DNA from 3 places in the Teichococcus cervicalis genome. Region 1 is predicted to be linked to each of the others. Evidence: riboswitches for the same ligand, from Rfam matches in the RefSeq annotation. Region 1 holds a riboswitch; each other region holds the start of a gene.
What was found. Region 1 has a riboswitch for cobalamin ahead of QE401_RS16370 (DUF1636 family protein). Riboswitches for the same ligand answer to the same signal wherever they lie in the genome.
Positions count from the first base shown of each region.

Region 2: another riboswitch for cobalamin. It lies ahead of QE401_RS01785 (ABC transporter substrate-binding protein); the one in region 1 lies ahead of QE401_RS16370 (DUF1636 family protein).
Region 3: another riboswitch for cobalamin. It lies ahead of QE401_RS13180 (TonB-dependent receptor); the one in region 1 lies ahead of QE401_RS16370 (DUF1636 family protein).

Region 1 covers NZ_JAUTAJ010000004.1:2,677,764-2,682,403, reverse strand. Annotated here, with positions in the region: gene cobN (cobaltochelatase subunit CobN) at 1-144, opposite strand, end outside; gene cobW (cobalamin biosynthesis protein CobW) at 276-1,307, opposite strand; gene QE401_RS16370 (DUF1636 family protein) at 1,304-1,735, opposite strand; cobalamin riboswitch at 1,877-2,091, opposite strand; gene QE401_RS16365 (PAS domain-containing protein) at 2,273-2,797, shown strand; gene QE401_RS16360 (methyl-accepting chemotaxis protein) at 2,826-4,079, shown strand; gene QE401_RS16355 (MFS transporter) at 4,304-4,640, opposite strand, start outside.
Region 2 covers NZ_JAUTAJ010000002.1:249,960-254,599, forward strand. Annotated here, with positions in the region: gene QE401_RS01780 (FecCD family ABC transporter permease) at 1-714, opposite strand, end outside; gene QE401_RS01785 (ABC transporter substrate-binding protein) at 711-1,793, opposite strand; cobalamin riboswitch at 1,831-2,094, opposite strand; gene QE401_RS01790 (hypothetical protein) at 2,127-2,495, opposite strand; gene QE401_RS01795 (gamma-glutamyltransferase family protein) at 2,613-4,391, opposite strand; gene QE401_RS01800 (FadR/GntR family transcriptional regulator) at 4,518-4,640, shown strand, end outside.
Region 3 covers NZ_JAUTAJ010000004.1:1,985,037-1,989,676, reverse strand. Annotated here, with positions in the region: gene QE401_RS13185 (ABC transporter substrate-binding protein) at 1-73, opposite strand, end outside; gene QE401_RS13180 (TonB-dependent receptor) at 73-2,259, opposite strand; cobalamin riboswitch at 2,451-2,680, opposite strand; gene QE401_RS13175 (LLM class flavin-dependent oxidoreductase) at 2,839-3,837, shown strand; gene QE401_RS13170 (hypothetical protein) at 4,209-4,640, shown strand, end outside.

The DNA.
Region 1 (4,640 bases):
CGCGAGCCGCGACCAGCCCATCGCCGCCGCGCCGAGATCCGCGTCGCTGAAGGACAGCAGCACGAGGTCCGCCGGGGCATGGCCGAGATCCTCGGCCTGCTCGGCATCGTCCAGGCTGCGGGTTTCGCGGACGAGGAGGTGCAAGAGACAGGTCTTTCAGAAGGTTCTTTTTTGGAAAAAAGAACCAAAAAACTTTTTTCAGTTTGGCGTCCCGCTTCTCCGGGAGACGGCGGCAGCCTGAAAGAAAACTTCTTTTTCTTCAGAAAAAGAAGACCTTAGGCGAGAATCTCCTTCGCGATCGCTTCCACATCCATCCCGGTCTGCCCGATGACGACCAGATGCCCGTCCCGGTCATCCGTCCAGGCCCGGTCGAAATGCTGGCGGAAGCGGCGGCCGACGCCCTGCACGGCCAGGCGCATCGGCTTGCCCTTCAGCCGCACGAAGCCCTTGATGCGCAGGATGTCGTGCCGCGCGGCGACCTCCGGCAGGCGGCGCATCAGATCATCCGCCGAGTCGTATTCCGGCAGCACCAGCACGAAGCTCTCGAAATCGTCGTGTTCATGCGCGCCATCCACCGCATCGTGGTGCGAGGGGCGGGCGTCGAGATCCTCCTCGGCGGCGGCGTTCAGGCCGAGCAGGATGGCCGGGTCCAGCGCGCCCTCCTTCGCCGGCACCAGCTTCACCGCGCGCGGCAGGCGCGGGGCGAGATCGGCGCGCAGCGCCGCGAGCGCGGCCTCATCCAGCAAATCGGCCTTGTTCAGCACGACGATGTCGGCGGCGTTCAGCTGGTCCTCGAACACCTCGGCCAGCGGGTTGTCGTGGTCGAGGGAGGGGTCGGCCGCGCGCTGGGCGGCCACCGCCTCCGGGTCGTCGGCGAAGCGGCCTTCGGCGGCGGCGGGGCTGTCCACCACCGTCACCACGCCATCGACCGTAACGCGGGAGCGGATGGCGGGCCAGTTGAAGGCCTTGATCAGCGGCTTGGGGAGCGCGAGGCCCGAGGTCTCGATCAGGATGTGCTCGGGCGGGTTGGGCCGGCCGAGCAGCGCCTCGATGGTCGGGATGAAATCATCGGCCACGGTGCAGCAGAGGCAGCCATTGGCCAGCTCGACGATGTTCTCCGCCTCGCAGCCGGGGATGCCGCAATCCTTCAGCGTCTCGCCATCGACGCCGAGGCTGCCGAACTCATTGACGATGATGGCGATGCGGCGGCCCCCGGCGCGGCTCATCACATGGCGCAGCAGGGTGGTCTTCCCGGCGCCGAGGAAGCCGGTGACGATGGTGGCGGGAACCTTTTCAAGCGCGCTCATGCGGCACTCTCCTGCGGGGCGTCGGTGAGGGAGGGAAGGCGGCCCAGCACGGCGCCGCGCAGCGATTCGGGGCGGCGGGAGGGCAGCACGGCCCCCGTCGGATGCGCCGCATAGGTCTCGGCATAGGCCAGCAGATCGGCCGGCGGCGCCTGGTCCAGCCGGCCGAGCAGGTAGCTCCACTTGCCGGCCTGGGTCATGGCGCCGGCGCAGCCCTGGGCGCAGACCGAGAGGCATTTGGCCGCGCGCAGCGTCACGGGCGGCGCCGGATGCGCGGCCAGCGCCGCGGCCAGGCTGTCGAACAGGATCTGGCCCGGCGGCACCTCGCCCTCGGCCAAAGTGCGGCCGGCGCGGCAGGTGGTGCAGAGGATCAGGCAGGGCGGCGCGATGCCGGGCGCGGTGTCCTGGGGGGTGTCTGCGGCCGGCTCCATGCGTCTCTCCGGCGCCCCGGGGGGCGCGTGCAGGCACGGGATGCCGACCGCCCGGAGGGGCGCGGGCCCGCCCGGGTCGAGGGTGCCCGAAGCGTGACGCCCGGGCCCGTCGCCGCCCGCCGGGGCACCCCGCCCGGTGGCACGATCCGATGGGTGATGGCAGGTCTCCTGGCTCGCGGATCCGGCGCGCCCCGCCGGCCTTCCCAGGCGCGTGCCCAGTGGCCGGGGTGGCGGGGCGCTCTCCGCCTACAGTTGCGGGGGCAGCCGCGGATTGGGACCTTCCTCGCCGAGGAGCAGGGCCGGCACCGCATTCCCTTTTCACCTCCCCTTCGGGAGGACCATCGCAGCGTGCTTAGGCGGCGGCCGGGGCGGGTGTCAAACCCGGCGCGCGGGGCGCTTTATGCGAAATCTCTTATGTTCGGCGCTCGCGGCAGCCGCCAGCCCGGCCGCCGGGAGCGCCGAAACCGGCCTAGGAAATGGTTAACATTTTTTAGCCTAAGCTCCGGAAGCGGCAGGAAAGCAGGCAGAATCCGGGATATGGCCAGGACCAAGATCACGCCGACGGGCCGGGAAGCCCCGCTCGGCGAGGAGGAGCTTATCGTCAGCAAGACGGACCTGAAGGGTCGCATCGTCTATGCGAATGACGTCTTCCTGCGCGTCGCGAAATACAGCGCGGCCGAGATCCTGGGCCAGCCGCACAGCATCGTCCGCCATCCGGAGATGCCGCGCTGCGTCTTCAAGCTGTTCTGGGACACGCTGGAGCGTGGCGAGGAATTCTTCGGCTATGTGCTGAACATGGCCGCCGATGGCGACCATTACTGGGTCTTCGCCCATGCCACGCCGACGCGCGACGCGCAGGGGCGGGTGGTCGGCTACCATTCCAACCGCCGCAAGCCGGATGCGGCGCAGGTGGCCAAGGTCTGGCCGGTCTATCAGCAGCTGCTGCGGATCGAGCAGGCGGCGGCGGACCGCAAGCAGGGCATGCAGCAGGGCACCACCGCGCTGCAGGAGCTGCTGGCGAAACAGGGAACCAGCTATGAGCGCTTTGTCTTCTCTCTCTGAGCCGCGCTGGCCCCTCGGTCTCGCCACCTTGCTCGCCGCCGGCCATGCCGGCTATGTCGCCCTCTCCGGCGCGACGGCGGTGGAGACGGGGCTGGCCCTGCTGCCGGCGCTGGCCTGCGGCGCCGCGCTGGCGGCGCTGCTGCGGCAGGAAGGCGCGATGCGCCGCACCGCCGCGGTGGCCGAGGCCGCCGCCAAGGGCGACCTGGAAGCCCGCGTGCTGGAGGTGCCGGCGCCCGGCGCGCTCGGCCTGCTGCAGCGGCGGGTGAACCACCTGCTCGACATCACCGACGCCTATGTGCGCGAATCCGCCGGCGCCATGCGCGCGGCCAGCGGCGGGCGCTACTACCGCAAGGTGCTGCTGCGCGGCCTGCCCGGCGCCTTCCGCAGCGGCGCCAACGACATCAACGCCGCTGCCAACGCCATGGAAGGCAAGGCGCGCGAATTCACCGCCTTCGCCGAGGGGTTCGAGGCCAGCGTCGGCGGCGTCATCCGCAACGTGGCCAGCGCCGCCGGGGGGCTGCGCGACACCGCCACCGGCATGTCCGCCACCGCCGAGCAGACCAGCCAGCGCGCCGCCGCCGCCGCCACCGCCACGCATCAGGCCGAGAGCAGCTCGCAGAATGTCGCCGTCGCGGCGCGGCAGCTTTCCTCCGCCGTGTCGGAGATCACCCGCCAGGTCGGCCGCGCCTCGCAGATCGCGCGCTCGGCGGTCACCGCGGTGGAGCAGACCAACGCCACGGTCGCCGGGCTGAACGAGGCGGCGCAGCAGGTGGGAGAGGTGGTGCAGCTGATCTCCGGCATTGCCGGCCAGACCAATCTGCTGGCGCTGAACGCCACGATCGAGGCGGCGCGGGCGGGCGAGGCCGGCAAGGGCTTCGCCGTGGTGGCCGGCGAGGTGAAGGGGCTGGCCAGCCAGACGGCGCGCGCCACCGACCAGATCACCCAGCAGATCGGCGCCATGCAGAGCGCGCTGGCCGAGGCGGTGGAGGCCATCACCCGCATCGGCAGCACGGTGCGCGAGACCGATGAGGTGGCGACCGCCATCGCCGCCGCGGTGGAGGAGCAGAGCGCCGCCACCGCCGAGATCGCCCGCAGCGTCGAGCAGGCCGCCGCCGGCACCGCCGAGGTCGGCCGCAACATCGACGCGGTGCGCGAGGCGGCGGGCGCCACCGACAGCGCCGCCACCGCGATGCGCGAGGCGGCGGCCGGCCTGTCGGGCGAGGCGGAGCGGCTGAACCGCGAGGTCGGCGGCTTCATGGAGAAGGCGCGCCGCGCCGTCTGAGGCGCGGCGGCCGGCCCGGGGGACGGCCTGGGCGGTGGGGCGCCGGCTTTGTGCCGGGCATGTCCGCGGCCCGGGCCCCCGGCAGAAGGGCCGCGAGGCGCCAGGACGATCCCGCGCCCGGACACCAGGACAGAAAAAGGCGGCGCCCCGGGACCGGAAGCGCCGCCTGACCGCGGCGGGCCGCGCCGGCCCGCCCGCTTGCGGCCCCCGCGGGCCGCGCCGCCTCAGCGCCGTGTGGCGCGGCCGCCGAGGCGCAGCGCCAGGGCGGTGAGCCCGGCCAGCGTCGCCAGCCCCATCACCCCGGCCCAGCCGCCCGCCGCATAGGCCAGGCTGCCGAGACCCGCGCCCGAGGCCATGCCGATGAACACGCCGGTGAACATCAGCGCGTTCAGCCGGCTGCGCGCCTCCGGCCGCAGCCCGTAGATGATGGTCTGGTGCGCCACCAGCGTCGCCTGCACACCGAAATCGAAGCCCACCGCGCCGATCGCCAGGATGGCCAGCTGCGCCAGGGGCGGCAGCAGCGTGGCCGGGGCCAGGGCGGCCAGCAGCAGCACCGCGAAG
Region 2 (4,640 bases), on a different contig from region 1:
GCGGATGCCGAGCGAGGCGGCGGCATCCTCGCCGAAGGTAAAGGCGTCCAGCGCCCGCGCCTGCGACAGGCAGACGAGGATGGCGAGCCCGACGGCCGGCACCGCCACCGCCAGATCCGGCCAGCGTATGCCGCTGAGATTGCCGAGCAGCCAGAACATCACCCCGCGCGCCGCCTCGGCATTGGCGGCCAGCGCCACGATGCAGGCGGTGATGGCGCTGAACAGCTGCGCCGCGACGACGCCGGAGAGGATCACCCGCTCCGCCCCGCCGCCCGCCGCGGCGGAGAGCGCGGCCACCAGGCCGAGCGCCGCCAGCGCGCCCAGGAAGGCGCCGCCCGACAGCGCCAGCGCGCCGCCACCCAGGCCGAGAATGACCACGGCGACCGCGCCGGTGGAGGCGCCGGCCGAGATGCCCAGCACATAGGGCTCGGCCAGCGGGTTGCGCAGCAGCGCCTGCAGCACCGCCCCGGCCACCGCCAGCCCGCCGCCGAGGCAGGCCGCCATCAGCGCGCGGCTCAGCCGGTAGTCCCAGACCACGCCCTGCTGGATGCGCGGCACCTCATAGCCGGCATCGAACAGCCGGTTGGCCAGCGTCCGCAGCACCGCCGGCAGCGGCACCGCCATCTCGCCGATGGAGACGGCCAGCGCGATGCAGAAGCCCAGCAGCAGCAGCCCGCCCATGGCCAGCGCCAGGCGGAAGGCGGTCCCGCTCATGGCGCCGCGGGGCGCGCGGCGTCGGGCAGCGGGCCCAGCCGGCGGATCTCCCCGGCCAGCGCCTCCAGCGCGTCCACCGTGCGCAGCGTCGGGTTCATCGCCTGCGCGTCCATCTCGACCAGCCTGCCCTCGCGCACGGCGCGCATCTGGCTGGTCACCGGGTCGCTCGCCAGGAAGCGCCGCTTCAGCGCGGCGTCATCGGCGGGGAAGCGGCGCCGGTCCATGCGGCCGAGCACGATCAGCGCCGGCTCGGCGGCCACCAGCCGCTCCCAGCCCAGGGTCGGCCATTCCTCCTCGCTCGCCACCACATTGCGCAGGCCGAGGGCGCGCATCATCCAGGCCGGCGCGCCCATGGTGCCGGCGACGAAGGCGTCGCCCTTCACCTCGCGGCTGGAGAACCAGAACAGCACCGGCATGCCCTGCGCCCGCACGGCGGCGACCGAGGCCGCGGCCCGCGCCTCCCGCGCGCGCAGCCCGGCCACCAGCGCCTCGCCGCGCTCCGGCACGCCGAAGATGCGGGCGAGGTCGAGGATCTCCTGGTGCAGCATGGCCATGTCGAAGGGCTGGCGCCGCACGCCATCGCCGCTGCCGCTATTGTCCTTGCCCAGGCAATCGGCCGGGGCGATGTAGGTCGGCACGCCGAGATCGGTGAACTGCTCGCGCCGGCCGACGCGGCCGCGCGGCCCGACATGCCATTCGAACTGCACCACCACCAGGTCCGGATCCTGGCCGATCACCGATTCGAAGCTCGGGTCATTGTCGGCCAGGCGCGGGATGCGCGCATTGGCCTCGGCATATTGCGGCAGCACCGGGCCGATCCACAGCGCCGTCGCCGCCACCCGGTCGGCGAGGCCGAGGGCGTAGAGGATCTCGGTGGTGCCCTGGCCGATCGAGACGGTGCGGCGCGGCGGCGCGGCGAAGTGCAGCGTCTGGCCGCAATTCTCGAGCGTCAGCGGAAAGCCCGGCGCGGCCGGGGGCTGGGCCTGAGACTGAGACTGGGCCTGGGCGGCCAGCGGCGCCAGGGCCGCGGCGGCGAGCAGCAGGACGGGAAGCGCCCGGCGGGCAAACAAGAACGGCACGGATCGTCTCCTGCCTCCGGAACACCCCGCCCGGCGGCATGATGGGACGACGACGGCAGGTCTCCTGGCTCACGACGCCGGCGCGGGCGGCATGCCCGGGCCGAACCAGCCGCCCTGCCTTCCCGGCGCCGATGGCGCCAGTGGCGGGCCGGATCCCGGGGGAGCCGGCCGGTGGGCGATGGCCTCGCCGCTGACAGTTGCGGGGGCAGCCGCCGACTGGCCCCCGGACGCGCGGTCCGGCCGGGGCGCACGGCGTTCCCTTTTCACCCGCTCGCGCGGGACCGTCGACGGCGCGGTTCTACGCCCTCGCGGCGCGGCGGGGAAGCGCCGCGCTCAGACCTCGCGCGAGATCAGCCGGTTCAGGGTGCGGCAGCCGGCGACGATGGCCAGCAGGGTGATGCCCTGGGTGATCAGCCCGACCGGCGTCCAGACAGTGCCGGCGACCAGCAGCTGGCTCGGCACGTAATGCAGGAATTGCTGGATCTCGGGCTCCAGATGCAGCGTGCCCACCACCTTCACCACCGCATACCAGGCGAGGCCGCCCAGCAGCAGCAGCGGCGCCACCCATTCGGCGACCAGCTCGACGAAGGTCAGCGCGAAGCTGACCACCGCCCAGACGGCCAGGCGCACGGCGCGCCAGAGCGGCGAGGGGCCTTCGGCCTCGTCCAGGTCGTCCTGGTGGGAAGGGGCGTAGCCGGACATCCTGTCCTCCTGCCGAGGGGGTGGGGCGGGGTCGTGGCCCCCGGCATAGCGCCCCGCGCGCCGCAGCACAAAGTTTCTGCACAGGGCGGGTGGGGCGGCGCGCGGGGGCGGGCCGCTTCACCGCCCGACGGCGTAGGCCTGCATCAGCCGCGGCGTGGCGGCGGCGACGATCATGCCGTCGCGCCGGCCGGCGGCGCAGACCCGGCCCAGCGACCAGGGCGGCTCGATGCGCAGCTCGTGCCCGCGCTTCAGCAGCCCGGCGATGGCGGCGGTGCCGATCCGCTCCTCCACCAGCAGCCGGTTGGGCGCGAGGCTGCGCGGATAGAAGGATTGCGGGAAATGCTGGCTGGTGAAGAGCGGCAGGTCGATCGCCGCCTGCAGATCCAGCCCGTGATGCAGATGGCGCAGCAGCACGGCGAGCGTCCACTGGTCCTGCTGGTCGCCGCCCGGCGTGCCCATGGCCAGCCAGCCCTCGCCATCGCGCGTCACCAGGGTGGGCGTCAGCGTGGTGCGCGGCCGCGCCCCGGCCACCACGGTGGAGGGGTGGCCCGGCTCCAGCCAGCCCATCTGGCCGCGCGTGCTGATCGAGAAGCCGAGCCCCGGCACGGCGGGCGAGCTCTGCAACCAGCCGCCCGAGGGCGTCGCCGAGACCATGTTGCCCCAGCGATCCACCACGTCGAGATGCACCGTGTCGCCCCATTCGACCGGCAGCGGCGCGAAGGTCGGCTCGCCATGGCCGAGGCCCACCGGGGTTTCGGCGCCGGCCATGGCCAGCACCCGCGCCATGCGCTCGGCAGCCCCCGGCAGCTCGCTGGGCCGCAGCGCGGCCGAGGCGGCCTCGCCGATCAGCTTGCGCCGCGCCGCGCCATGCTCGGCCGAGAGCAGCGTCGCCAGCGGCACATCGACCACGTCGGGGTCGCCGTAGAACACCTCGCGATCGGCATAGGCGAGCTTCATCGCCTCGACCACGGTGTGGATGAAGCGCTCGCCGGAGGGGTCCATCGACGCGAGGTCGATGCCCTCCAGGATGGAGAGCGCCTGCAGCAGCACCGGGCCCTGGCCCCAGGGGCCGGTCTTGTGCACGGTGACGCCGTGATAGTCGCGGCTGACGGTCGGCTCGTAGCGCGCCTGGTAGCGCGCCAGATCGTCGCCGGTCAGCAGCCCGCCATTGCGGCGGCCGGTCGAATCCATCAGCTCCGCCGAGCGGTAGAAGCGGTCCACCGCCTCGGCCACGAAGCCGCGGTAGAAGGCGTCGCGCGCCGCCTCGATCTGGCGGATGCGGTCCGACCCGGCGGCCTCCGCCTCGGCCAGGATGCGGCGATAGGTGGCGGCGATGGCGGGGCTGCGCAACAGGCTGCGCGGCCGCGGCACCTGCCCGCCGGGCAGCCAGGCCTCGGCCGAGCTCGGCCATTCCGCCTTGAAGAAACTCTCCGCCGCCAGGATCGAGGAGGCGACGCGCGGCAGCACCGGGAAGCCGTTCTCGGCATAGTCGATGGCGGCCTCCAGCACCTGCGCCGGGTGCCAGGTGCCGTGGTCGCGCAGCAGCAGCATCCAGGCGTCGAAGGCGCCGGGCACGACGGAGGGCAGCAGCCCGGTGCCCGGCACCTGGCGCAGGCCCAGCGCCGCGAAGCGCTCCGGCGTGGCCGCCATCGGATAGCCGCCCTGGCCGCAGATCACCTGCGGCGCCTGGCCGGGCCGCTGCAGGATGATCGGCACCTCGCCGCCCGGTCCGTTCAGATGCGGCTCGACGATCTGCAGCGCGAAGCCGGTGGCCACCGCGGCGTCGAAGGCGTTGCCGCCGCGTTCCAGCACCCCCATGCCGACGGCGCTGGCGATCCAATGGGTGCTGGCGACGGCGCCGAAGCGGCCGCGGATCTCGGGGCGGGTGGTGAACATGCGGCTTTCCCGGTCTTGGAACCAAAAGGGATTGGTCCTTGGCCGCCTATCCTAGGCCGGGCATTTTTTGCTGCAAAGCGGCAGAAGGGTGCTTCCGCTGTCGCCAAACCTTCGTATCATGGTCCCATGAGCAAAGGCGATGACGCGCTGCGCGCCCTGCGCACCCATCTTGCGGGACTGGAGCTGCCGGACGGCGCCCGGCTGGCGCCGGAACGCGAGCTCTCCTCCCGCCTCGGCATCAGCCGCCGG
Region 3 (4,640 bases), 690 kb from region 1:
AGCCAGCGGCCGCGGCGGGGCGCGCCGCGGCGGCCAGCGACAGCGCCAGCAAAGCGCGGCGGGCAAGCCGCATCAGAAGGTCACCTGCAGCCCGGCGACCAGCTCCCGCCCCGGCATGGAGGTGCCGAGCCCGCCATTGGAGAAGCGCGGATCCAGCCGGTAGGGCTCGGCATCGGTGCCGATGAAGATCGGGCTGCGGTTGACGTCGAACAGGTTGTTGACCGCGCCGAACAGGGTGACGTTGTCGCGGATGCGGTAATTGCCGCGCAGATTCACCACCCAGAAGGGCGCCTTGCGGTGGACGTATTCGCGGCCCGGTTCGGCCTGCGGGATCAGCAGATTCTCCTCGGTGTTGTAATACATCGGCCCGCGCAGGATGCCGGTGGCGCCGAGATCCCAGTCCCGCCCGCCGAAGACCGTGCCGAGGCTGGCCTGGTAGCGATAGACGCGCTCGGCATTGCGGCTGTTGGTGCCGGTCTTCGCCCGGTCGATCATGTCGAAATTCCACGACCCGTTGGCGAAGGCGCGCCAACGCCAGCCCGGGGCCAGCGCCAGCAGATTCGCCAGATCGGTGCTGAACTGCGCCTCCAGCCCGCGCAGCATGATCTCGCCCGGATTGTTGACGTAGTCCGAGGTGTTGGGGACGCCAGGGCGGGCGCGGGTGGTGATGCGGTCGCGGATGGCGTTCTGGAACAGCGCCAGGTCGAGCTGCGCGGCGCCGGCGGAGAAGGTCGCGCCGATCTCCACCTGGTCATTGCTCTCCGGCTTCAGATTGGCGTTGCCGAAGGTGCGGCCGCCGCCCACCGCGGTGAAATCCGCCGCCAGCTCGGTGGCGGTCGGCGCGCGGAAGCCGGTGGCCCAGCCGGTGCGCAGCGTCACATGCTCCAGCGCCTGGAAGCTGGCGCCGAGCGAATAGGTGGTGCTGTCGAAATCGGCCTCGCGCCCGCGATAGCCGGCAAGGTTCGGCGTCGGGTCGAAGCGGGTGGTGCCCCAGCTCTGCCGGATCCCGGCGCGCAGCGTCAGCCGGTCGTCGAACAGGCGCTGCGCATCCTCGGCATAGAGGCCATAGGCGTGGTTGGTCTCGTTGTTGTCATAGGGCGCGACCTGGCCCGCGGGGCCGCCGGGCAGGGCCAGCCGGAAGCGGTCGGAGCGCAGCGTCGATTGCTCGGCATCGAAGCCCAGCAGCAGGTCATTGCCGGCCCAGAGCCGCAGCGTCGGCTGCAGCCGCGTGCCGATGATCTCCAGCCGCCGCTTGTTCCAGTCGAGCGCGGTGCCCGGCGCCGGGCTGTTGCCCGAGCGGATCACCGGCGAGGCCCAGCGGAAGGTGTCGACATCGCGCACCGCATAGGCCTGCAGATTCCAGGACAGGCGGCCATCCTCGCGCGCGCCGGTCAGGGCGATGTCGAGGGATTCATTGACCCGGTCATCCTCGCTGATGGTGTTCGCCGCCGAGCCGCGGAAGCCCGCATCATAGATGCCGTCGCTGCGCGCGGTGATGTCGACGCGGCCCAGCGCGCCGACCGGCAGGCCGAAGGCCGCCGTCACGCCGCCGCGCCGGTACTCCGTGTTCGCCTCCCGCGCGCCGCCGCCGACGCGGTAATCGTCGCGCCGCGTGCCGGAGAGGCCGAGATAGGCGCTGTAGCCTTCGAGATCGACGCCGTAGCGGGCATGGCCGCGCGCCAGCCCCCAGGTGCCGCCGGCCAGCTCGGCGAAGCCGCCCGGCGAGTTGCGGCCATCGCGCAGGATCAGGTTGATCACGCCGCCCATCGCCTGGCTGCCATAGATGACGCTGGCCGGCCCGCGGACGATCTCGATCCGCGCCACATCGGCGGGCGAGAGCTTGGAGAGGTTGGCGGTGCCGGCGCGGCGCCCATTGACCAGCACCAGCACCTGGCTGCGGAAATCGCGCCCCTGGCCGTCGGTGGCGCCGCCGCGCAGGTTGAGGCTGGTCTGCCCCGGCGTCCATTCGCTGAAGAAGCCGACAGCGTTCTCGGCCAGCAGGTCGGTGACGCTGCGCGCGGTGGAGTTGGCGATCGTCGCCTCGTCGATCACCTGCACGGTGCCGGAGAGCCGGCTGCGCGGCTCGGCGCGGCCGGTGGCGGTGACCACCAGATCGGGCAGGGCGACCGCCGCCGGATCGGCGCCGGCGGCGGGTTGCGCCCGGGCGGGCGGGGCGGGGAGCAGGGGCGCGGCCAGGCCGGCCAGCAACAGGGCAGGCAGCAGCGCGGGCCGCGGCGGGCGCGGCGTGGGGCGGGACATCGGCAAACTCTCTGGCTGGGCCGCAGCGCGGCCGGCGCCAGGCCGGTCGGGCCTGGCGGGGCGGCGGCGGCGCTCTCGGAACGGCGCGGGGCTAGGCGGTGCGGCGACGGGCCATCACGGGCGGCGCGGCGGGCCAGAGGAGGCGATCGGCGGTCATGCGGCGGAACTCCTTCGGGGCCATCCCGCCCCGTTGCGTTGCGGACGCATCGGCAGGTCTCCTGGCTCGCGGGTCACCGCCTCCGCCCCGCCTTCCCGGATCTCGCGATCCAGTGGCCGCCCTCTGCCGAGGGCCTGGGGTTTCGGCTCGCCGCTGACAGTTGCGGGGGCAGCCGCCGACTTGCCGGGCCATCGAGCGATGGCCGTGGCGCACGGCGTTCCCTTTCTCACCCGCTCGCGCGGGACCGATACGCGCGCACAATGCCGCCGCCTCCTGCCGCCGGCAAGCCCGGCACGCTGCTGCGGCCGGGCTTGTCCCGGCCATGGGGCCCGGTCTATGTGATGTTATACTGTTACGTCAACTGCCGGCTTGCCGCCTGTCCCGCCGCGGCGCAGATCCCGCGCAGCGGAGAAGGAGAAGCGATGCGCATCGACCTGGCGGGCTGGAGCCGCGAGGCGACCCTCGGGCCGCATGAGGAATTCTGCCGCCTCTTCGAGGCGGCGGACCGGCTGGGCTATGCCGGCGTCTGGTTCAACGAGTTCCATTTCGCGCCCTGGCCCTACCCGTCCATCCTGCTGCTGGCGGCGGGGCTGTTCGCGCGCACCGGGCGGCTGCGCATCGGCACCTCGATCCTGCCGCTGCCGCTCCACCATCCGCTGCTGCTGGCCGAGCAGGTGGCGCAGCTGGACCAGCAGAGCGGCGGGCGGCTCGATCTCGGCATCGGCCGCGGCACGGAGCCGGAGAGCCTGGCCGCCCTCGGCATCGATCCGGCCGAGAGCCAGGCGCGGCTGGAGGAGGGTTTCGCCATCCTGCGCGGCTTCTGGACCGGGCCGCGCCTGTCCTGGCGCAGCGCGCTCTGGCGGTTCGACGACGTCGCCTGCCACCCCGCCCCCGCGCAGCGCCCGCATCCGCCGGTCTATGTCGCCGGCTCCTCCGCGGCGACGCTGCGCTTCGCCGCGCGCGAGGGGCTGCCGCTGCTGTTCAGCCTGGAGCCGCCGGAGGGCCGGCAGCTCGCCACCTATGCCGAGGCCCTGGCGGCGACAGGGGGCGCCTGCCGGCTGCGGCATTCCTCGCTCTCGCGCTATGTCTGCATCGGCCGCGACACGGAGGATGTGGAGCGGCAGGTGACGCGGCTGCTGGCAGCGCTGCAGCGGCGGCGGTGCGACTTCGCCGCAAGGCGCGGCGCCGATCCGGACAGCCTGCCGCCGCCCGACCGCGCCCGTTTCCTGGCGGAACAGGCCATCGCGGGCACGCCGGAGCAATGCCACGCCGCGCTTCTCGCGCTTGAGGCGCGCAGCGGCATCGGCGCGCTTCGCTGCGTCTTCAACGGCAACGGGATGCTGGGCCCGGCCGAGACGATGGCCGGCATGACGCTGTTCGCGCAGGAGGTGCTGCCGGCGCTGCCCGGCCCGGCCGCGTGACCCTGGCCCATCGCCGCGGCGCGCCGCCCCTGTTCGGTTCGAAGGTCCGACGCGTCCTCCTTCGCCGCCTTGCCGCAGGCGCGGCACAGGACCGGGCCGCAAGCGCCGCGGCATTTCCGGGAGGAAGATGGCGCCCCGCAAGACGGGCGGCAGGCGGTGCGGCGGCCCTGCGGCATGGCACGGCCCTGCAACCCCGCCTTGACGCCAGGCGGGGAGGGCGCCCAGGCTGCCGGGCAGGGCGCCGGATCAGGGCAGCGGGCCGGGCAGCGCCGCCCCCCGCCGTAGCGTTAACCATTTGTCCAGAAGCCTGTGACATTCGGACCCTTCGCAAGGGACCGGCCGCGCTCGGTGGCCGCGGGGGAGGCGGACAGATGACCAGCAGGACCGACGACCAGCCGGATGCCCCGCTGCCCGAGGATGTGCTGCGCCGCATCGTCGGCGGCACCCGCCCCGAGCAGGCGCCGCCGCTGGATGGCGAGCGCGCCATCGCCCTGACCGTGGGCGGCGAGGCGGGCAGCGCCGCCACCCTGGACCCGGGCAAGCTGCCGGCCGCGCAGGATCCCGACGCCGCCGGGCTGCGCGCGGCGGCGCTCGCCGGCGTGGTGAAGATCGACGCGACGCCGACCGAGCATCCGGTGGCGCGCGAGCCGGCGCTGGAGGGCTTCGGCAAATCCGGCGCCGAGACGCGGGTCGAGATCGCCATCACCGTGCCCACCGCCGGCTCCACCGCCGATGGCGTGGTGAAGATCGAGGCGCCCATCCCGCAGGCGCCGGCGCATGACGCCGCGGCCGGCCACCCGGCC